DNA from 3 places in the Mucilaginibacter robiniae genome. Region 2 is predicted to be linked to each of the others. Evidence: riboswitches for the same ligand, from Rfam matches in the RefSeq annotation. Region 2 holds a riboswitch; each other region holds the start of a gene.

Region 1 (7,961 bases), 690 kb from region 2:
CTACTCCTTTTACGGTAGATACATAGTTTTCACCTAGCTTTTCACGCAGCTTACGAATATGCACATCTATAGTACGATTCGTAACTACTACAGAATCCTCCCAAATGTTTTTTAATATTACCTCTCGGGTGTACACTTTACCAGGTTTTGAAGCTAACAGATATAGTAATTCAAACTCCTTTTTAGCCAATACAATTTTTTCACCGTTTTTATAAACCAAGTAAGTTTCCCGGTCAATTACTAAATCACCTACCTCTAACTTGTTATCTGAAACTTCATCAGGTGTATTGTTCCGACGTAATATTGCATTAATGCGGCTTACCAAAGCTCTGGGCTTAATGGGCTTAGCAATATAATCGTCGGCACCTACGTTAAAACCAGCAATTTCCGAGTACTCTTCACTTCGTGCAGTTAAGAAAACCATGAAGGTATTCTTGAACTCAGGCATAGTACGCATCATGCGGCAGGCTTCTATCCCATCCATTTTAGGCATCATAATATCTAACACAATCAAATCCGGCAATACTTTTTTAGCTTCAGCTACTGCTTCTTGCCCATTATGTGCTAAATAAACCTGATAACCTTCCTTCTTCAAATTATATTCAATCAGCTCCAATATATCAGGCTCATCATCAACAATTAATATCTTTTGTTTTGCAGTTGTACTCATCAGGTCGAATTTTGGGATAAAAGTAATACGGTTACAAAAGATAATAGTTAAGCGTGTGTTAATAAATTGTTAAAGCTTAATATTGGATTAAGATTTAGGAAAAGTTTTCTTTAAAAAGGATTCTAAATCAGCACCTGTAACGTTTTTAGCAATAATTTTTCCTTGCGGATCGATAATAAAGTTAGATGGTATAGCTTCAATATGATACAACCGTTCAGTTGGACCTTCAAAGTTTTTCAAGTCTGATGCATGCTGCCAAGTTAACTTATCAGCAGTAATAGCCTGCTGCCAGTTTGCTTTCTTTTCATCTAACGATATACCTAAAATATTTAATCCTTTGTCTTTGTATTGATTGTAGAGCTTAACTACATTCGGGTTTTCCTGACGACAAGGCATGCACCAAGAGGCCCAAAAATCAATCATTACGTATTTGCCTTTGTAGTCTGATAACTTGACAGGCTTGCCATCTACTCCGCCAACAGTAAATTCGGGAGCTTTCTGACCAACCGATACAGGTTTAACAGCTGCCATTTGCTGCTTAAATTTCTGTACTGAAAGATTGTCTTTAAACTCTCCTTTGATGTCATCAGCGTATTGTACTAATTGCGATTCGTATTGATTTTGATCTAGTGATAAGGCAGCATAAAAACCCGCTAATGAATTTTTATTATCATTAACAAACTTCCATACCGCAGTTCCATAATCGTTCATGTTCTTTTTGAAGATGGGCTGATAGTAATTAATTAATGAATCCTTATTACCATTTTGCTGAGCTTTAGCTTCATACTCTTCGGCTAGCTTAGCATTCTTATCAATATAAACATTACTTAAGGCATTGAATTGCTTTATCTTATCAGATTCATCTGAACCTGTAATTACATATTCATGCTTTTGATCTTGCAGGTCTGTTTTAAAAGTGACATCATCGCCATTTTTAGCAATCAAATCGAACGTTACTCCGCCAGCACGTAATTTAAACAAGTTTGCATAAGGGGCTTGATGCTGAAATTTGAATTGACCATCTTCACTTAACGAGGTAGAATCTACTACACTAATCTGTGTACTATCCGCTTGTAACAAATATACCTTTTTCACCTTATCAGGATGACTAATGGTGCCCGATAATGTAAAAGCAGATTTATCTTTACAGGCTACCAAAGCCGACAGGAAAAGCAGGGAACTATATTTTACAACTGAGTTTTTCATTTATTTAGCTTGTAGTGCTTGTATTAATAAGTCATTAGTTTTTTTAGGATCAATTTTACCCTTTGAACGTTTCATGATTTCGCCCATGAATAAGCCCAAAACGCCCTTTTTACCTTTATTATATTCTACCACTTTATCTGGGAATTTAGCTAAAGCATCCTGAATAAATTGATTTAACTCGCCTGCATTTTCTTGTATCAGCAAGTTTAGTTCGGCTGCAATTTCTTCAGCAGTTTTACCTATATGTTGAGTTAAAACCGGAAATATTTTTTGCGCTGCAATGGTATGGTTTACTTTGCCATCATCCACCAATTTGATTAAACCTGCTAATAGTTCAGGTTCAGGAGCAGCTTGTTCAATGGTTTTGCCTTGCTCGTTCAGGTGCGATTTTACAGGCCCCATCAACCAGTTAGCAGCAGATTTATAATTGTGAGTGTAAGTAATTAGCTTTTCAAAATACCCTGCTATTTCATGCTCAGCAGTTATCAATGCAGCATCATAAGCTGATAAACCTAATTCAGTTATATACTTTTGTTGTAGCTGATGAGGCAAAGCAGGCATACCCTTTTGTATGTGATCTACATATTCAGCTGTTAATTGTAAAGGCTGCAAATCAGGCTCTGGAAAATATCGGTAGTCGTTGGCCATCTCCTTCGTACGTAATACTGATGTTTCACCTGTATCCGCATTGAAGTTCAATGTATTTTGCTCAATATGCCCACCTGCTTCAATTACATTCACTTGGCGTACAAACTCATGTTCAATAGCACGTTGTACATTACGTATTGAGTTTAAATTTTTCACCTCACATCGGTTTCCCAAAGTAGTTTGTCCTTTTAGCCGCACCGAAATATTGGCATCGCAACGCATGCTGCCTTCTTCCATGTTGCCATCACAAATATTGAGATAGCGTAGCAAACGACGCATCTCAATCAGATACAAGCCCGCTTCTTCGGCACTATGTAAATCAGGTTCAGAAACTATTTCCAGTAAAGGTACGCCTGCACGGTTCAAATCAATCAACGAATGAGCATGATGCTGATCGTGCATGCTCTTGCCTGCATCCTCTTCCATGTGTATATGGTGAATAGCAATGTCTCTGCTTTCTCCACTACTTAATTTAACGTTAACATACCCTCCGCTACAAATCGGTAGTTGATCCTGGCTAATTTGATAGCCTTTAGGTAAATCTGCATAAAAATAATTTTTACGGGCAAAGTTGTTGTACAAATTAACATGACAATTACAGGCTAATCCCATTTTTACTGCATATTCTACTGCTCTTTTGTTCAAGAACGGCAAAGTACCAGGATGCCCTAGTGATACGGCACTTACGTACTCGTTTGGGCCTGCTCCGAAAGCAGCAGAATCTGAAGAAAAAGCTTTGCTTAAAGTAGATAGCTGGGCATGTACCTCTAAGCCTACAACAAGTTCATATTGCTCATATACAGGTGATAAATGATTTGTCATTATACTATATAAAGGCTCTGTTTGTGGTAACAGATGGTCAAATATAAAGCTATTATGCCGTTATTTAATAAAACGGAATTAACTTTGAATTTAGATACACATGGCTGACCAGGGTAAAAGTTTGCGGTGGTTGGGTAATGAAAAACAGCTAAACTAAACGTGTATATACGTGTTTAAACGTACAATTACACGAAAAAGCATATTAGAGTTACCAGTACATAAGCTGGCCTATATTTTATTTGTTTACTCATAAATACGGATACTTTAATTAAGTCCATATTTAAAAAAGCAGGTCCTGATGACTTTTTTTAAAGGCCCTTAATTTACAAGTACAGCAACGCGTACTGAACAATTGACTAGTACAGATACAGAACATTATTATTTTTCAAATCGCTAGTTATAGTATTGCTATACTTCACCTTATATGGTTGTATATTATTTTTCGGCGACTACACACCCTTATTGTACAGCCTTTATGTACTAACCGGGTTAACTATGATTATGGTTTTTCTGAACGGATTTCATGATGCAGCACATGGTGCTGATTTCAGAAATCATAAGCATAATGATTGGTACACTTATACGCTGGAATTATTTGGTAGTAATAGTTACATCTGGAAAAAACGTTACCTGTTACTGCATCACCTTATCCCAATATGCAACATTGGGACATTGATGTAAAGCAAAGTGATATTGTGCGTATTTTTTCAGAAAGCCCTCCTTTTAATTTTCACAGTTACCAACATTGGTACATGTGATTCTTGTACTTATTTTATACTTTAAACTGGCTTTTTGTACGCGACTTTAAAGATTTTTTTGGTACAAAAGACAACTACCTGATACCAATCACCAAGATTCCTAAAATTGAGTACGTAAAGCTTTTTGCAGCCAAACTGTTTAATTTAGCCTTAGTGCTTTTATTCCAATGCTGGTATTGAATCAGCACTGGTACACTGTACTGGTTGCCTTTTTAACTATGCATGTTACAGCTAGTGCATTTGGCGTGACTGCCTTATTATCTACACATGCTGATGAATATGCTGAATTTCCGTTGCCACCGGAAGATGTTAGCGTTAATATGACCTGGGCTATGTATCAGATTAGTGAGACTAAAGATTTTAGCCCCAACAGTAAAGTAGTCAATTTTCTGTTTGGTGAATTTAACCACCATGTAGCTCACCACTTGTTTCCAACGGTAGCCCATACCTACTATCCGGCAATTACACCAATAAATACGTATATGCGCAAAAGTATAATTTGCCTTATCGCAGTTATCCATTATCAAAAGCAGTAAAGTCACACTTTATGTTGTTGAAAGAAAGCGGAAGTCATGAAAGTTTATTTGTTCATGGCGAATTGTAAAATCGTTATTGAAATTTCACCTGCATTTGCCACAAGAATACTCCATTACTGTTATTAAGTCTTAAGCTTTGCAGTGGTACATCTTTGCTATTAAATCCATTACAACTTAACGCAGCACATAACACAACCATCTACATATTTAAGCAAATGTTGTTGCATATCAATGTATTACCATTTAAATAAAATAATATTTGCAAATGTAAAACATAACTATTTACATTTGCAGTAGCGAAAGCGATACCTATTTCAAATACCTCTTTAAAGGTTTTGATTTATAAAGAAGCGGCGAGAGATCAGGCTCACAGACCCGCTGGCAACCCTCCAATGTATCAGGAGAAGGTGCCAAATCCTGTCCCGATTAACAATTTACCATCGGGGAATATAAATGTGTAAAGCCATGAAACACGAATTTAATTTTACTCAGCATTACTCTACCTCATCTACGGGTGCTTACTTGTTAACCTATAACTCTTCTATTAGCTGTAAGTGCATGTGTTGTTGCTGTTGCTAAGCACACTCTAACACGTTTATTTCAGTCGCAAAACACAACGTGCTAAAACTATAGGTAAATTCTATCCTACTTTAACACCTGTACCATCACACTAGGTTTTAACAACTTTTAAATTCAATACTCATGCCTGCATCATCTTTAAAATTTGAAACATTACAGTTACACGCCGGTCAGGAAGTTGATCAAACAACTGGCTCACGTGCTGTACCCTTATATCAAACCACATCATACGTATTTAACAATGCTGAACATGGCGCCAACTTGTTTGCGCTAAAAGAATTTGGCAATATTTATACGCGTCTGATGAACCCTACTACTGATGTATTTGAAAAGCGCATTGCTGCATTAGAAGGTGGTGTAGCTGCTTTGGCTACCTCATCAGGTCAGGCAGCGCAGTTTATCGCTTTAAACAATATATTACAGGTAGGTGATAATTTTATTACATCGCCATTTCTATACGGTGGTACTTACAACCAGTTTAAAGTGGCTTTTAAACGTTTAGGTGTTGAAGTCCGCTTTGCAGCAGACGATCAGGCGGAGAGCTTTGAACCGCTTATAAATAAAAAGACCAAAGCCATTTATCTGGAAACTATAGGCAATCCTGGCTTTAACATACCCGATTTTGAAAAAATTGCAGCTTTAGCTCGTAAATATGATTTGCCAATAGTAGTTGATAATACTTTTGGGGCTGGTGGTTATTTGTTTCGCCCACTGGAGCATGGCGCACATGTAGTAGTTGAATCAGCTACGAAGTGGATTGGCGGACATGGCACCACTATTGGTGGCGTTATTATAGATGGTGGTAATTACAACTGGAGCAATGGTAAGTATCCGCAGTTTACTGAACCATCTGAAGGCTATCATGGTCTCATATTTAATGATATATTTGGTATAGGTGGTTCGTTTGGTAATATACAATACATTATTCGTGCACGTGTAGAAGGCTTACGCGATTTTGGACCATCTCAATCTCCCTTTAACTCCTTTTTACTTATACAGGGTCTAGAAACTTTGTCATTACGGGTACAGCGGCATGTAGATAATGCATTAGAGTTGGCTAGCTGGCTAGAACAGCACCCGCAGGTAGCTAAGGTAAACTATCCGGGATTGGTTTCATCACCTTATCATACTTTAGCTAAAAAGTATTTAAAAAATGGTTTCGGCGCTGTATTGTCTGTTGAACTAAAAGGCGGCAAAAATATTGCAGCACAGTTTATTGATAGTTTAAATTTAGTAAGCCACCTAGCTAATGTAGGTGATGCTAAAACATTAATTATTCAGCCTTCGGCTACCACACACCAGCAATTATCAGAGGCCGAGCAATTAACAGCAGGTGTAACACCAGCACTGTTACGCATAGCTGTGGGCATTGAGCATATTGATGATATTAGAGCTGATTTTGAACAGGCTTTTGCCAAAATTAAACAGCAGGAACCTGAATTAGCATAGTTTATTGTTTTGAAACATTTTTTAGTTTTTTTAATAGATTAATAGCTAAAAGTCTCTCTTGGTAAACAAGAGAGGCTTTGTATATTTATATGGATACACAAGTTTTCAGGCATACAGCAACTTTCGAACTGGAATTGGGTAAAGCCCTGAATGGCCTTGAAATTGGCTATCATACGTATGGCCGCTTAAACGAACAAAAAAGCAATGTGGTATGGATTTGCCACGCATTAACAGCCAATTCGGATGTTGCCGATTGGTGGAACGGCTTTGTAGGTAAAGGGTACTTGATTGATCCAGAACATTATTTTATTGTATGCGCCAATGTACTTGGTTCTCCATACGGAACCAGCAATCCACTAAGTATTAACCCTAATACATCACAACCTTATTATTTAGACTTTCCGCAATATACTATTCGTGATATAGTTAATGCTCACTATTTATTAGCAGAATATTTAGGTATTGAAAATATTGGTTTGCTAATTGGTGGCTCATTAGGAGGGCAACAAGCACTGGAATGGAGCATTATGCAGCCTGAACGCATTAAGAAATTAATATTAATTGCTACCAATGCACAGCACTCGCCATGGGGCATAGCTTTCAATGAATCGCAACGCTTAGCTATCAGTGCTGATCCTACCTTTTACCAGAACACTCCAGAAGGTGGCTGTAATGGTTTGAAAGCTGCGCGTAGCATGGCGCTACTATCATATCGTGGCTATGCTGCTTATAACAAAACGCAAGCAGAAAACGATGATGAGATTATGGATAATTATCGGGCTTCATCTTACCAAAGCTACCAAGGCGAAAAGTTGGTAAACCGCTTTAACGCTTATAGCTACTGGTACCTTACCAAAGCAATGGATTCACACCATGCAGGCCGCAACCGTAGCGGCTTAGAAAAGGCTTTAGCGTTAGTAAAATCGCAAACGCTGGTTATTGGTATTACTTCGGATATTTTATTCCCTCCAATTGAACAGCAATTTTTACATCAGCATATTGCTAACTCAGCTTACGCCGAGTTTGATTCTTTGTATGGCCATGATGGATTTTTAATTGAAACTGGCATATTAACTAAAATTATCTTCTCTTTTCTCACTTCTCAAGAGAAAGGCAAAGCCTTCTCTCTGCAAACTACTACTACATGAGTACTAAATTAAACATTGGGTTATTTGGCTTCGGCGTTGTTGGCCAAGGCTTGTACGACATTATCCGCACCAAAAACCTGAACTTAGAAATTAAAAAGATAGCCATTAAACATCCTGGCAAGCTCCGCAGTTTACCATCGGATAT
Region 2 (7,961 bases):
TCAAACGTTTGAACGGCACATAGCACCTTTGCAGCTACAGTGTTGGATGTGCTGCATCCTGTTGTGGATGTTGCCGCACTTACCGTCATGGCAAAGCTGCAAGTCTGACCGCCAAAAGTGATTGCAAACGTTGCCGTTCCTGTTCCGGATGGCGTCCCTGCAATCGTGTAAGTTAAATTACCCGCACCACTGGCTAAGGTACCTGCTTGCAGCGTAGCTGTTAAGCCAGTCACGCCGGTAGAAGATATAGCTGCGCCTGCACTGTAGGTAGCACCATTACCCCCGGTATAAGGCACGGTAGCCGTACCTGTAAAGGCGGTTGAAGCATAAGCCGTTCCTGAAAATGCAGTACTGGAACAGGTCAGCGCCGTAATCGTGGCTGAACTGCTGGAACTGGTTGTGGTTTTATCCTTTTTACAGGATTGAAAAATAAGCACTGCGCAAGTCAGCACAACGCTTAGGAAGGTAAAAATCTGTTTTCTCATATCAATTAGCTTATCGAATGTTTTATCGTATCAACTACGTAAATATGAGTAACAGTATTTTTACAAGCATCGATGTGTCGATAAACAAGCCTATATAGCCGACGATCAGAAATTATTGCATTTTCAGTTACCTGTGGCATTTAGGAGGATTGAATCTTAGCAAGATTACTAGTACGCTTCAATTCAAAAAATTCTTTCAAGAGTATGGTTAACGGCTCTATAAATCCGCCATCTAGCCCTATTAAACACTGAACCAAGTACTTTAAAGTTAAACAAACGTTCCTTTGACAGTTTGAATCAAATGTTCAAGCTTTAACCTTTACTTGGTTATGAGATTCATCGCTAGTTTTTACACAGTTCGTGTTGGCTACCGTGATACGTTTAAAACAGCTAAATAATGGGGTAGAATATATAATTACCTTTAATCTACCTTCCATTGTACAATCGTATTTTCTCTGTTCTTGCGAGTAATTTTTGACATAGCTGACGTTCTAGATACAATGTTAGGTAGATTACAATAGAGGCGTGAGGACGGATTCGAACCGTCGTAAAAGGTTTTGCAGACCCCTGCCTAGCCACTCGGCCACTCCGCCAGCAAAGTATTTTTATTCAGAAGATGCAACGGTTTTAGCAGTTAAGCCATCAACTACCTTAACCATCTGATTAAACTCATTAACATCATACAAGCGTGTCATGAAAACTATTTTTCCGGTTTGATCAATCACTACGTTGCGGGTAACACCACTCTTTTTATCAGCAAACCGTCCAAAAATATCAGCTCCCGGATCCAGCGCTAAAGGATAAGTAATCTGCATATCCTGATGAAATTTCTGCACCTTTTCCAACGGTTCATCACGATCAACGCCAATCAACACTACATTTTTATTTTGATAAGCTTTCCAAATGTCACTTTCTAGATGCGGCATTTCTTTACGGCAAACACTGCACCAACTGGCGGTAAACTGTAGTACCACTACTTTTCCTCTTAATTGCTTAAGTGATGTTTTTTCACCATTCGTGAGTACCAGTTCAAAATCATTTGGTGCTTGATCACCTACTTTGACTACATACCCGCGTTCGTCGTTCTGCGTAATAGCTGGTGTATTTTGCGCTCTGCTAATTGAGGTTAGTGTAAGCACAAATAATAATGTATAAATCTGTTTTAAGTTATTCATTGTAATCGTGATTTGTTAGTTTTAGAATTTGGCTGTTTATTACGTTCAATTAAGCAGCTACAAGTGTATAAATGTGAGTTAATACATCGATAACCTGGTCGATCTCTGCTTTTGTATTGAGTTTGCTGAAAGAAAAGCGAATGTTCTCCCGGGTAATATCAGCATTCAATGCACTTAATACATGGGAAACTGAACCGCTTGAACAAGCACTACCGCCAGATACAGAAACCTGTTCTTGATCTAAACATCGCAACAAACCACGAACGCCATATAGTGCAGGGAAGCTTACATTCAGTACCGTGTACAAGCTTTTAACACTTTCTGCCGAGTTACCGTTAAATTTTACATCAGGTATGGCATCAACTAAGCGGTCAATCAGATGATATTTTAATTCTTGAATATATTGTTGATGTTCATCCAGATGTGCATAAGCCAGTTGTAAAGCTTTAGTTAAGCCGACAATACCATGAATATTTTCAGTACCGGCACGCAAGCTACCTTCCTGCCCTCCTCCATGAATAAGCTGACTTAACCGGGTACCCTTTCGGCAATACAAGAAACCTACACCTTTCGGCCCATGAAACTTATGTGCAGAAGCAGCCAGAAAGTGAATTTTTAACTTTTGTAAATCATGCTGGTAATGCCCTATAGTTTGTACCGTGTCGGTATGGAATAAGGCTCCATGCTTGTGGCATAACTCACCAATGTATTCAATATCATTCAGGTTGCCAATCTCATTATTAGCATGCATTACTGATACTAAACTATTGCGATGTTGTTGTAATAAGCTTTCTAAATGATCGAGGTTTAACTCGCCCTGGCTATTATACGATATGAATTTCACAGTAATAACACCTTTGCTTTCCAACGATTTCAATGTATGCAGCACAGCATGATGCTCAAAGCGGGTAGTAATAACATGTTGAACCTGATGGGCATGTACAGCCGACATGATAGCTGTATTATCGGCTTCAGTACCACCCGATGTAAAGATGATTTCTTCAGGTAACGCGTTGATCAGCCCGGCAATAGTTGCCCTGCAAGCTTCAATGGCCTGCCGCGCTTCCCTACCCTGCTCATGTTGCGAAGATGGGTTACCAAAGTGATGGAGCAAATAAGGAGTCATGGCATTAAACACTTCCTGATCTAGAGGAGTTGTAGCGGCATTGTCAAGGTAAATTCTCATGGTTAAATATTAAGTTAATTGTACTTGTAATTAACTTATACCAGAAAGAACTGAGACGAACAGTCGCAGTTATGAACAAGCGGTAAAACTTGTCATCTTATCTTTCTTCTGCAATAAGCAGAAGCAGGAGTTAGCACCTTTCACCTGCCAAAGCTGGTAGAGGTTGCTAAGACTTCACAGGGCCTTTCCCTCAGTCTTTCTGGATAAGTATAAAAAGAACTTTCAATAATCAAAGGCGAATATACAATCACTTTTCATATATCCTACAAATATCATAGACTTTATAGACTTTTATTTTAAATTGAAGAGTTATTACTTTAAGCTTATTATAAATTAGCTTTGTAACTACTTTTATTATATGCTGTCCAAAAAGACCAAGTATGCTATTAAAGCGCTTATCCTTTTAGGGAAAAACGCTAACCAACCGCCTATGCAAATTGCTCAAATTGCAGAGTTGGAGCGGATACCTAAAAAGTTTTTGGAAGCTATTTTACTTGAATTACGTAAAGCAGGCTTGCTTTACAGCAAAAAGGGCGCTGGCGGTGGATATATACTGAATAAAGATCCGAAAGATATTTTTTTAGTACAGGTGCTGCGCATTACTGACGGACCAATTGCCATGGTACCTTGTGCAAGCCTGAATTTTTATCACCGTTGCGATGAGTGCCACAATGAGTCAACCTGCGGTATACGTAATGCTTTTATAGAAATCAGAGACGCTACGCTTGAAATTCTCTCCCGCACCAGCATTGCTGACTTGATTGCCAAAGAAAATACCTTAGGTGCACCGCTAGTAAGTTAAATAGTGTTCATTTAAGATCTGCATATACCAATATGCATGTTACAGTTAAAAAGAATACTTGCTATAGAAGTTCATCCGTAAAAAAGCTTAGTCGCTATACTAGCGCTTGTTAACAGACTATTTTGTACTCTTTTGAGGGTATACTTTACTGTATATGGTATTATTGCGGCAATATCATATAATAATTAGCCAAAATGTGCAAGTTTCCTCAACACCATTCTTTTAATTTTGCTTATAGCAATTAAACCTGAGTAAAACAACAGCTACTTTTATTTCAAACTATCGGTTGTTAATCAGCATTTTACCTGATTACCATACCGCGGTTTTGTGCATTGGATAACTTTTAGTAAAACATTAAATTTCTACGATATATGAAATCAATCAAGACGTTAGGGCAGTTCATCATTGAAAAGCAGGCCGATCATCCGTATGCCAAAGGTGAGCTCTCGCGTTTGCTGCGTGACATCGGCATTGCCGCCAAGATCGTCAACCGCGAAGTGAATAAAGCAGGTCTGGCTAACATCCTGGGTGATGCCGGCTCCGTGAACATCCAGGGCGAAGGACAGAAGATGCTCGACATCTATGCCAATGAACAGTTCATCTCGGCCCTGACCTCCGGTGGCGAGTGCTGCATCGTAGTGAGCGAAGAGAACGAAGACTGCGTGTACATTGACAACGAAGTCTCACAAGATGCCAAGTACATCGTAGCCATTGATCCACTGGATGGCTCTTCTAACATCGACGTTAACGTTTCAGTAGGTACCATCTTTTCCATTTACCGCAGAAAGTCTACCGAAGGCAGAGCAACGTTAGAGGACGTGTTGCAGCGCGGCACCGATCAGATCGCAGCAGGTTACATCATCTACGGCTCTTCCACTATGCTGGTCTATACCACCGGCAAAGGGGTAAACGGCTTTACCCTAGACCCTTCTATTGGCGAGTTCTGCCTGTCGCACCCTCACATGCAAATGCCTAAAGAAGGCAATATTTACTCTATCAATGAAGGTTACTACGCGCATTTTCCGGATGGCGTCAAAAAGTACATCAAGTACTGCCAGGTAGAGGATGCCAAAACGCACCGCCCCTACACCTCACGTTACACCGGCTCGATGGTAGCCGACCTGCACCGCAGCTTGGTGAAAGGCGGCATTTACATGTACCCGATGACCGCACATGCACCTTTGGGTAAGCTGCGCCTGGTATATGAATGTAACCCGATGGCCTTTTTAGTAGAGCAAGCCGGTGGCAAAGCCTCGAACGGTTATGAGCGCATCTTGGAGCTGGAGGTCAAAGAGCCGCATCAGCGTTCAGCGATCTTTATTGGCTCAGAAAACATGGTGAACAAAGCTGAAGAGATGATTGCTTGCTTCTCCCCACAAGGCACCAAGCGCTCCTTTGAAGGTGTCGTCTCTATTCAATAAGAAAATGGTTATGATAACATTATTGATACATTGATTTTCTATTTACGCCCTTATCCCCTATAACTTATAAAGTTGTTTTATTTTCACCCTGCTTATACAAGCGGGGTGCTTTGTATATAGTAACTAACCAGTCTTTAAAATGTTAACCTACATGAATCTGAGTACCATTATTAAAAGTACACTTACATTAACTACAATTCTATTCTGTTCCTTGTGCATCAATGCTCAACCCAAACTAGCATCAATATTTACTGATGATATGGTGCTACAACAGCAAATGCAAGTACCGGTGTGGGGTTGGGATGTTGCAGGTAAAACAGTTAAAGTAACTACCTCTTGGAATGGTAAAAGTTACACGACTAAAGCCGATGGTACAGGCAAATGGAAAGTTAAAGTAGCTACGCCAAGTGCAGGGGGCCCGTATAATTTAACTATTAGCAATGGTAAAGCCATCAAATTGAATAATGTACTTATTGGTGAAGTATGGATATGCACTGGGCAATCTAACATGGAAATGCCCATGAAGGGTTTTAAGGGGCAGGCGCTTATCGGCACAAATGAAGCTATATTAAAATCTAAAAACAATAACATCCGCATATACACGGTTCCGCGTTCTTCAAAAACCGAACTGCAAGAAAACAGCAAACCATCACCCTGGCATGTGGCCGGTCCTGAATTTGTAAGCAATTTTAGTGCTACCGGTTACTATTTCGGTCGGTTACTGAATGAAATACTTAATGTACCCATTGGCTTAATTAATGATAGCTACAGTGGTTCATCTATTGAAGCCTGGATGGATCCGGATGTACTTAAAGCTTTTCCCGAAATTAAAATCCCGGCTAAAACAGATTCTATCAAAGCGGTAAGCCGCACTCCTACTACGTTGTACAAGGGTATGATATATCCGGTTATAGGCTATGGCATTAAGGGCTGTATCTGGTATCAGGGCGAATCTAATTACGACCGGCCTGACCAATACGAAAAACTATTTCCAGCTATGGTAGCCAAATGGAGAGATTTGTGGAATGAAGGCAATTTCCCGTTCTATTATGCACAAATTGCACCTTATGATTATGCCCAGCTACCACCTTATAATTCAGGCGGGAAATATAATTCAGCTTACTTACGTGATGCGCAACGCAAATCGGTTAAAGTGATTCCTAACAGTAACATGGCGGTGTTGATGGATATTGGCGAACAAGCTACCATTCACCCATCCCACAAAGAACCTGGCGGCACCCGGCTGGCTTATTTAGCCCTGGCACAAACTTACGGTATAAAAGGTTTTGATGCAATTAGTCCATCTTACGACGCTATGACCATTACGGGTAACATTGCCGTACTAAAGTTTGAAAATGCAGCTAATGGATTGACCTCCTACGGCAAAGAATTAAATACTTTTGAAATTGCTGGTAAAGACAAAGTTTTTCACCCAGCAAAAGCTGTTATTAATGGCAGTTCTGTCTCTGTATCAGCACCTGATGTAAAAGAACCTGTGGCTGTACGCTATGCTTTTCGCGATTTTGTTATAGGTGATTTATATAGCACTGGCGGATTACCAGTATCTTCGTTTCGAACTGATTCCTGGTAATATATCATGAAAACTGCATCTCTCCTATTTATCCTGCTTGCAAACCTGTTTGTGGGTAAAGCGTTAGCACAATCACCTGAGCTGAAGCAAGACAATATTATATGGAACAGCCAGAGCAAAAACGCTGGCGAGTCTATGCCTTGTGGCGGTGGCGATATCGGGTTAAATGTATGGGTAGAAAAAGGCGAGTTGCTGTTTTACTTATCCAAAAGCGGAACTTTCGATGAGAATAATACCTTTTTAAAGTTAGGTAGAATAAAAGTAAAGCTATCCCCTAACCCGTTTGAAGGTTCAGATTTTAAACAGGAGTTATCTTTACAAACCGGATCGGTAAATATTAGCGGTACACATGCAGGCGTTACCACTCAAGTTAAGTTGTGGGTGGATGTATTCAGACCAGTTGTCCATGTAGAAATAAATAGCAATAAGCCAGTAAAAGCCGAAACTAGCTATGAAAGCTGGCGTTATGCGGATCGGCCACTTAAAGGCAAGGAGAACAACCAGGATTCATGGAAATGGGCTAATAACCCAGCTATTAAAACCTATAAAGATCAAGTTAACTTTACAGGCAATGCCATTCAGTTTTATCATCACAATGCAGCAACTACTATTTTTGACACCACGGTTGTTCATGAGGGTTTAGGTTCGGTCAAAGCTCAATTATTTAATCCAATAAAAAATTTAACTTTTGGTGGCTCCCTGCAAGCAGAAGGTATGCAACCAGCGGGTACTTACTCTGGCCAATACTTAAGTACCGCTTATCAAGGCTGGAAATTGCAAAGTGTTAAAGCTACCCGTAAACAAGAAGTTAATATTTACTTACATACCGAACAAACACCAGAGGTTAACCAATGGATTACCGGGCTACACCAAGTCATTGCTGAAGCCGAACAACATCAAAAGCAAGCCGAAACCAATACGCAAATCTGGTGGAAAGAGTACTGGAACCGAAGCTTTGTATTTATTGATGATAATAATCACAACAGCGAGGCTTGGCAAACCGGACGTAATTATCAGTTGTTCCGGTATATGTTGGGTTGTAATGCTTATGGAAAGTACCCTACTAAGTTTAACGGTGGCCTGTTCACTTATGATCCGCAGTTGACGGATTCTACCGTTAAACTTACACCTGATTTTCGCAATTGGGGTGGCGGCCTTATGACAGCCCAAAATCAGCGTTTAGTCTATTGGCCCATGCTAAAAAATGGCGATTGGGAGATGATGAAACCCCAATTTGAGTTTTATCTGCGTAGCTTGCATAACGCCGAATTACGTTCGCAAGTGTACTGGAATCATAAAGG
Region 3 (7,961 bases), 1.3 Mb from region 2:
GTGGATGTTTGCAGGGTTAGCTATATCAGCCGTAGTAGCTTATCTGTTCACTACTCCACAGTTCCTTACTTTGCTTATTGACCCTGTAACTTTTCACAGCACAGGCTTAGGCACTGTAATTATGTTTGCGCCTTTCATCTTTGTGATGATTATGTCGTTTGGCTTAAACCGTATTTCGCAGCCGGTGCTGGCTGTACTGTTTATTGCTTTTTCGGCATTAATGGGTGCTAGTTTAAGCTTTATACTGCTGGCCTATACAGCGGCATCAGTAGTAGGCGTTTTTATTACTGCATCTGTAGTGTTTGGTATTATGGCAGTAGCCGGTTACACCACTAACCAGGATCTTACCAAGTTCGGTTCTTTAATGATAATGGGGCTTTTTGCATTAATTATCGCTTCCGTACTTAATATGTTCTTCCCTGGCCTGCATTTGGATAAAGCAATTACTTACATTGGTGTAATTGTGTTTGTAGGCTTAACCGCTTATGATGTACAACGCATTAAGTTAATGGGCCAAAGCATGCAATACCAAGATACGCCTGCTGGCAAACTGGCTATTATAGGTGCTTTAACCTTGTATTTAGATTTTATTAACCTGTTTTTATATCTGCTGCGTTTGTTTGGCAGAAGAAAATAATACACGTATAATATCTTTTCAAAGCTCCTTGAATGAACCTTCAAGGGGCTTTTTTATTAAAGCAGATACTTGATTATTAAGCTTATCTCTAGTTATAAATTAGGACTATTTACAAGCTATTAACTGATTTCAAAACGGCTTGCATTTACAACTTTTGGGAGAGTTTTGCAATGACAGACGTTATTTCAATACCTGTTTCTCATCAATAGAGCGCGGTTATCCTCCAGATACATTTGACCCATCATTCAACATTAAATGTATCATGAAAACCTTAAAATTATCTTTGCTATGCCTGTTTCTGCTAGCCGGACTTACCTGCTTTTCACAACACAAAAATGAATTAGATATACGCCTGCGCGCCATTGGCATTATACCCCAAGAGAGCGCTACCATTGGTGTAATAGGTGGTGGTATCAACCTGAGTAATTCGTATGTTCCCGAACTGGATTTTACTTACTTTTTCGCCAACAACTTTTCAGCCGAATTAATATTAGGAACGGCAAGGCATAAAGTAAGCACCCGTGCATCAGATTTATCAGCTATTGATGCCGGTACTGCCGATGTTAATTTGGGTAAGGTATGGTTGTTGCCACCTACCCTTACGCTGCAATATCACTTACCTACCGGTACAATTTTTAAACCTTATGCTGGTGCTGGTATTAATTACACCTTCTTTTACAATGCCGATAAAGGCCCGGTGGTGCAAAATATTGATTATAAAAATAAAGCGGCCTTTGCTGCCCAACTGGGCTTTGATGTAGATATCAGCAAAAAAGTGTTTTTGAATGTTGATGTAAAGAAGCTGTTCCTGTCAACCAACGTTACTGTTGATGCCTCAAACCTTACTCCCGCCGGTAACCAGGCGCTGGCTCCGGTACTGCAAAATATAAATGCCGATGTTAAAATAAGGCCGTGGGTAATCGGCATTGGTATCGGTCATCGTTTTTAAAGCTTGTTTTGCCTCGTGTTTTTAGTTTTGAAGCCGTTTTAACATAGTTAAAGCGGCTTTTTGCATATAAGCTTACAGCAGTAATTATTTACGTCTTAATTACACACACACTAACTTGGCACTTGCAATTAACGGCTTTATTATGCAATTTTGTACTGCTTATAGAGAAAGATGGAGGGACTGGACCCTGCGAAATCTTAGCAACCTGTGCTTACAAGGTGCTACATTCTACTCGGCATTTTAAACAGATGCCGGACAGATAAGCAAAAGTCAAAATCCAATTAAAACCGACTTTTCGAAATAAGCAAGATTAGTATCAAGTAATAAGTATCAAGTATTATGGTTGAATGTCATGATACAGGATAGTTAGCACCTGACAGTATTAGAATAAGATGTCTGGATACTTGATACTTACTACTTGATACTAGAACATGAACATCAGAGAAGAATTACAAAAACGCATATTGGTAATTGATGGCGCTATGGGTACCATGATACAGCGCTATCAATTGACAGAGGAGGATTTTCGCGGCGAGCGTTTTAAAAATCATCTTTCTGACTTAAAAGGAAACAATGACCTGCTGAATATTACCCGGCCTGATGTAATTAAAGCTATTCATGCCGAGTATTTGGAGGCCGGTGCTGATATTATCGAAACCAATACCTTCAGTACGCAACGTATCAGTTTAGCTGACTACCACATGGAAGAGCTGGACTACGAGTTAAGCTATGAAGGTGCACGCCTGGCTCGTGAAGTAGTCGATGAATACAACCAAAAAACGCCGGATAAGCCCCGCTTTGTGGCTGGCGCGGTAGGCCCTACTAACCGTACGGCCTCCATATCGCCCGATGTAAATGATCCGGGTTATCGGGCAGTTACGTTTGATGATTTGGCTGAAGCTTATTACGAACAGGTACGCGGCTTAGTGGATGGTGGTTCGGATGTACTATTGGTAGAAACCATTTTTGATACCCTGAACGCCAAAGCTGCTTTATTTGCCATTCAGCGTTATGCAACCGAGTCAGGCAAGCACTTGCCAATCATGATATCCGGTACTATTACAGATGCTTCAGGACGTACCTTATCAGGGCAAACCGTAGAAGCATTTTGGAATTCTATTCGTCATGCCAATTTACTATCGGTAGGTTTAAACTGTGCGTTAGGTGCCCGTGAAATGCGCCCGTACCTGGAAGAATTATCAGAAAAAGCAGATGTTTTTATATCGGCCTACCCCAACGCTGGTTTACCTAACGAGTTTGGTGCTTATGATGAAACGCCGCACGAAACGGCTCATCAGGTAGATGATTTTATTAAAGCGGGTCTGGTAAATATAGTAGGTGGTTGTTGTGGCACCACGCCCGATCATATTCGCTGCATTGGCGAAAAGGCAGCCCAGCATTCGCCGCGTAAAAAGCCTGAAGTAGCGCCTAATATGCGCCTCAGCGGACTGGAAGCAGTTACCATCACTCCCGAAACCAACTTTGTAAACGTGGGTGAGCGTACCAACATTACCGGTTCGCCTAAATTTTCTAAATTAATTCTGGCCGAAAATTATGAAGAAGCTTTAACCGTTGCCCGACAGCAGGTAGAAGGCGGCGCTCAGGTTATCGATATCAACATGGATGAGGGTATGATTGATTCGGAAGCCGTCATGGTTAAATTCCTGAACTTGGTCGCTTCCGAACCGGATATTGCCAAGCTGCCCATCATGGTCGATTCATCCAAGTGGAATGTAATTGAAGCGGGCTTAAAATGCTTGCAGGGTAAAGGTATTGTAAACTCTATATCGCTGAAAGAAGGCGAAGACAAGTTTAGAGATTATGCCCGTAAAATAATGAGCTATGGCGCAGCAGCTGTAGTTATGGCTTTTGATGAACAAGGACAAGCCGACAGCTACGAACGCCGTATAGAAATCTGCAAGCGCTCATACGATATACTGGTTAATGAACTGGGCTTTCCACCACAGGATATTATTTTCGACCCTAACATTCTGACCGTTGCTACCGGTTTGGAAGAACATAACAACTACGCAGTTGATTTTATAGAAGCTACCCGCTGGATTAAACAAAACCTGCCTCATGCCAAGGTAAGTGGCGGGGTAAGTAATATATCTTTCTCGTTTCGGGGTAACAACGTAGTGCGTGAAGCTATGCACTCCGCTTTTCTGTACCATGCCATTAAAGCAGGTATGGATATGGGCATTGTGAACGCTGGTATGCTGGAGGTTTACCAAGAAGTACCTAAAGAACTGCTGGAAAAGGTAGAAGATGTTCTATTAAACCGCAGAGCAGATGCTACTGAGCGCCTGGTGGAGTTTGCTGAAACGGTAAAAGCCAAGGGCAAGGAAATCGTAAAAGATGAAGCCTGGCGCAATGAGCCAGTTGAAAAGCGTTTATCGCACGCGCTGGTAAAAGGTATTGTAGAGTACCTGGATGCCGATGTAGAAGAAGCACGCCAGAAGTATGACCGTCCGCTGGAGGTAATTGAAGGCCCATTAATGGATGGCATGAACATCGTGGGGGATTTATTCGGTTCCGGTAAAATGTTTTTGCCGCAGGTGGTAAAATCGGCCCGGGTAATGAAAAAGGCAGTGGCTTACCTTCTGCCCTTCATTGAGGCTGAAAAAGCTAAAAACGCCGGTGGCAATGAACGTAGCAATGCCGGCAAGGTGTTAATGGCCACTGTTAAAGGCGATGTGCACGATATTGGTAAAAACATTGTAGGCGTAGTATTGGCCTGCAACAATTTCGAAATTGTCGATTTAGGCGTTATGGTGCCTGCTCAGCGCATTATTGAAGAAGCTAAAAAACAACAGGTAGATATCATTGGTTTGAGTGGATTAATTACGCCATCGCTGGATGAAATGGTGCACTTTGCCAAAGAAATGGAACGTGAAGGCTTTACTATTCCGCTCATTGTGGGTGGGGCTACTACTTCGCGCATACATGCTGCTGTTAAAATTGCGCCTAACTATTCGGGTCCGGCTATTCATGTGCTGGATGCTTCACGTAGTGTAACGGTATGCAGCACTTTAATGAATAAAGATAATCGTGATGGTTACATTCAAACCATTAAAGATGAATATGCCAAAGCCCGAGAAGCGCACTTAAATAAACGTTCCGATAAACGGTTCATCAGTTTAGATGAGGCCCGTAACCAACGCATTGAGCTGAACCTAGATGGCGCTATGCCATCTAAGCCTACCTTTACGGGTACTAAGGTTTTTGAAGCTTTCCCGTTAGCTGAGTTAGTACCTTATATTGATTGGACACCGTTTTTTCATACTTGGGAATTGCGCGGCAGTTACCCTAAAATTTTTGAAGATAAAAACGTAGGTACCGAAGCACATGAACTGTTTGATAATGCCCAAGCTTTGCTTAATCGTATTATCAAAGAAAACTTGCTACAAGCTAGTGGTGTAATCGGTTTCTGGCCGGCCAACAGTGTAGGCGATGATATCGAGTTGTACAGCGATGAAAGCCGTACCCAGTTGTTAGCTAAAATACATACGTTGCGCCAGCAGGCAGAGAAAGCGAAAGGCGAACCGTACTATGCCTTGTCGGATTTTATTGCCCCTAAAAGCAGTTGCGTACCCGACTACTTTGGTGGTTTTGCCGTAACGGCCGGCTTAGGGTGCGATGAGCTGGTGGCGCATTTTGAACAAGACCATGATGACTACAACAGCATTATGGTTAAAGCTATTGCCGACCGCCTGGCCGAAGCTTTTGCCGAAAAAATGCATGAACTGGTACGCCGTGAGTATTGGGGGTACGCTAAAAATGAAGTATTAACCAATCAGCAGTTGATTAAAGAAGAATACCAAGGCATCAGGCCGGCACCAGGCTACCCAGCTTGTCCGGAGCATACCGAGAAAGTTACCTTGTTCGATTTGCTCAAAGCTGAAGAAAATGCCCACATGCAACTCACCGAAAGCATGGCCATGCTGCCTACGGCTTCGGTAAGCGGCTTCTACTTTGCCCACCCGCAATCCCGCTATTTCGGCTTAGGTAAAATCGGCAAAGACCAGATCGAAGATTACGCCAAACGCAAAAACATGTCAGTAGAAACCGTAGAACGATGGTTGGGACCTAATTTGAACTACTAATGTATGTTGCGTGTTGCGGGTAAAAGATTAATTTAGCTCATGATATTCACAAATTTAGATGTTTGGAAAGAAGCTAGAATTTTAGTTAAGCAGGTATATGATGCTACAAAGGGCTTTCCAAAAGAAGAGGTATTTGGTTTGCAATCGCAAATTAAACGTTCTGTAATCTCAGTACCATCAAACGTAGCCGAAGGGTGTGGAAGAAATCATTTGAAAGATTCTATACAATTCTTTTATGTTGCTCGCGGATCAGCCTATGAATTAGAAGCACAACTTTACCTTTCCTGTGATTTAGGTTTTATCACGACAGAACAATTAGAAAGCTTACTGAAGCAATTAGAAAAAGTTAGAAAATTACTAGGCGGGTTGATCAATTATTTCAAATCACAAATAAAACAACAAACCACGCAACCCGCAACTGAAAACCCGAAATCCCAAAAATGAAAATTACCGAACATATAGCCAACGCGAATGGCAAAACTTTATTCTCGTTTGAACTGCTGCCGCCTATTAAGGGGCAAAGCTTGCAGGGTATTTATAATGCCATTGATCCGCTGATGGAGTTCAAGCCGCCCTTTATAGACGTAACTTCTTCGCGTGAAGATTTGGTATATAAAGAACTACCCGATGGCTCCATACAGAAAGCTACTTATCGTAAACGCCCGGGTACGGTAGCGGTATGTGCGGCTATTATGCATAAATACGGCGTAGATACGGTACCTCATCTCATCTGCGGTGGTTTTACTAAAGAAGAAACGGAGTACGCGTTAATCGACCTGCAATTTTTAGGTATTGATAACGTGCTGGTACTGCGTGGCGATGCCCGTAAAACCGATTCAGGTTTTATACCCACACCAGGCGGACATTGCTACGCAACCGAGCTGCTGGATCAAGTAACCAACATGAACAATGGTGTTTATCTGCATGAGTATCAGGACAGCTCTTACAAAACGGATTTCTGTATTGGTGTAGCGGCTTACCCTGAAAAGCATTTTGAGGCGCCTAACCTGAAAACCGATTTCAGATACTTGAAAAAGAAGGTAGAAAACGGTGCCAATTTCATTGTAACCCAAATGTTTTTCGATGTAAGCAAATACAAAGAATTTGTAACGTTATGCCGTGAAAATGATATTAATGTACCAATTATACCGGGACTAAAACCCATTACAACTGCTAAGCAATTAATCAATCTGCCTAAAATATTTCACATCGATATTCCGGAAGATTTAAGTGATGCGGTACATGCTTGTAAAAACGATAAAGAAGTAAAAGAAGTAGGTATTGAATGGATGATTAACCAGTGTAAAGAGCTGGTAGAATTTGGCGTACCCGTATTACACTTTTACACCATGGGCAATGCGGAGCCTACAAAAAGGATAGCCCAAGCTATTTTTTAGATTAACTATTAAGTGTGAAGTAAAGCCGGATGTTGTATCATATAACATCCGGTTCTGCTGCTTGTCTTTACAATTGCCTTAATTACCGATACCTGCTGCTAAGTTTTAATTAAATTCAGGCATATTTGTAGTATATGTTCCGTTTTAGGGCTACGACTACGTTTATTATCCATGCGGCAGGTTGGTTGCTGTTTTTGGTGTTTCCACTATTGTTTTTAAACAGTAATCCTAAAAACAGTATTGGCATCCTACTGTCGTCGCCCTACTATTGGCTGTTTTGCCTTACCTACATCGGCATATTTTACCTGAATACCAGCTATCTTATTCCTCAGCTGTTTTTCCGTAAAAAGTATGTAGATTATGGTATTATCGTGCTCGTTTTGTTCAGCTTTGTATATTACTTTCAGCCTTTTGATAAGTTACTGAAGCATCATGCCCTGAAACAGCCCCTTATAGCTTCTGATTCAGCAATGATTGGTCCACATCCTATGCCGCCGGGTGGGGATACGCTGGGAGCACCTTCCTCTAATCAAATGTTCGGTCCGTTGCCACACCAGGATTTACGCATGCAAGACCCGGCACTAAAACGACCTAAGGGTATTTTGCAGCATTACCAGGATGTAGATATCGTAAGCTTATTTTTGTTTTTTATCATCACAGCGCTCAGTATTGCTACCCGAACGGTAAAGCAATGGCAAAACACCGAGCAAAAAGTAATGAAGGCAGAAGCTGAAAAGGTAAATGCTGAACTATCCTTTTTAAAAGCGCAAATCAACCCGCATTTCCTGTTCAACACGCTGAATAACATTTACACCCTTTCAGTAATGAACAGCGAGCATACCTCAGACAGTATCATGAAGCTCTCTAACATT

Evidence for each region. A riboswitch is a leader RNA that binds a small molecule or an ion and turns the genes downstream of it on or off. The one in region 2 is predicted to bind S-adenosylmethionine.
Region 1: linked by a shared signal. The riboswitch ahead of HH214_RS19195 (O-acetylhomoserine aminocarboxypropyltransferase/cysteine synthase family protein) and the one ahead of HH214_RS16240 (cysteine desulfurase family protein) in region 2 are both predicted to bind S-adenosylmethionine.
Region 3: linked by a shared signal. The riboswitch ahead of metH (methionine synthase) and the one ahead of HH214_RS16240 (cysteine desulfurase family protein) in region 2 are both predicted to bind S-adenosylmethionine.

The regions. Positions count from the first base shown of each region.
Region 1 covers NZ_CP051682.1:4,398,904-4,406,864, reverse strand. Annotated here, with positions in the region: gene HH214_RS19215 (response regulator transcription factor) at 1-670, opposite strand, end outside; gene HH214_RS19210 (TlpA disulfide reductase family protein) at 758-1,876, opposite strand; gene gatB (Asp-tRNA(Asn)/Glu-tRNA(Gln) amidotransferase subunit GatB) at 1,877-3,346, opposite strand; gene HH214_RS22010 (fatty acid desaturase family protein) at 3,842-4,027, shown strand; gene HH214_RS22005 (fatty acid desaturase) at 4,272-4,640, shown strand; SAM riboswitch class I at 4,978-5,096, shown strand; gene HH214_RS19195 (O-acetylhomoserine aminocarboxypropyltransferase/cysteine synthase family protein) at 5,343-6,668, shown strand; gene HH214_RS19190 (homoserine O-acetyltransferase family protein) at 6,758-7,816, shown strand; gene HH214_RS19185 (homoserine dehydrogenase) at 7,813-7,961, shown strand, end outside.
Region 2 covers NZ_CP051682.1:3,708,104-3,716,064, reverse strand. Annotated here, with positions in the region: gene HH214_RS16255 (DUF3500 domain-containing protein) at 1-485, opposite strand, end outside; tRNA gene HH214_RS16250 (tRNA-Cys) at 1,007-1,078, opposite strand; gene HH214_RS16245 (peroxiredoxin family protein) at 1,091-1,660, opposite strand; gene HH214_RS16240 (cysteine desulfurase family protein) at 1,710-2,846, opposite strand; SAM riboswitch class I at 2,941-3,056, opposite strand; gene HH214_RS16235 (RrF2 family transcriptional regulator) at 3,205-3,648, shown strand; gene fbp (class 1 fructose-bisphosphatase) at 4,020-5,069, shown strand; gene HH214_RS16225 (sialate O-acetylesterase) at 5,221-6,660, shown strand; gene HH214_RS16220 (DUF5703 domain-containing protein) at 6,667-7,961, shown strand, end outside.
Region 3 covers NZ_CP051682.1:2,376,846-2,384,806, forward strand. Annotated here, with positions in the region: gene HH214_RS10650 (Bax inhibitor-1/YccA family protein) at 1-637, shown strand, start outside; gene HH214_RS10655 (OmpW/AlkL family protein) at 900-1,586, shown strand; SAM riboswitch class I at 1,743-1,852, shown strand; gene metH (methionine synthase) at 2,018-5,692, shown strand; gene HH214_RS10665 (four helix bundle protein) at 5,732-6,136, shown strand; gene metF (methylenetetrahydrofolate reductase [NAD(P)H]) at 6,133-7,089, shown strand; gene HH214_RS10675 (sensor histidine kinase) at 7,224-7,961, shown strand, end outside.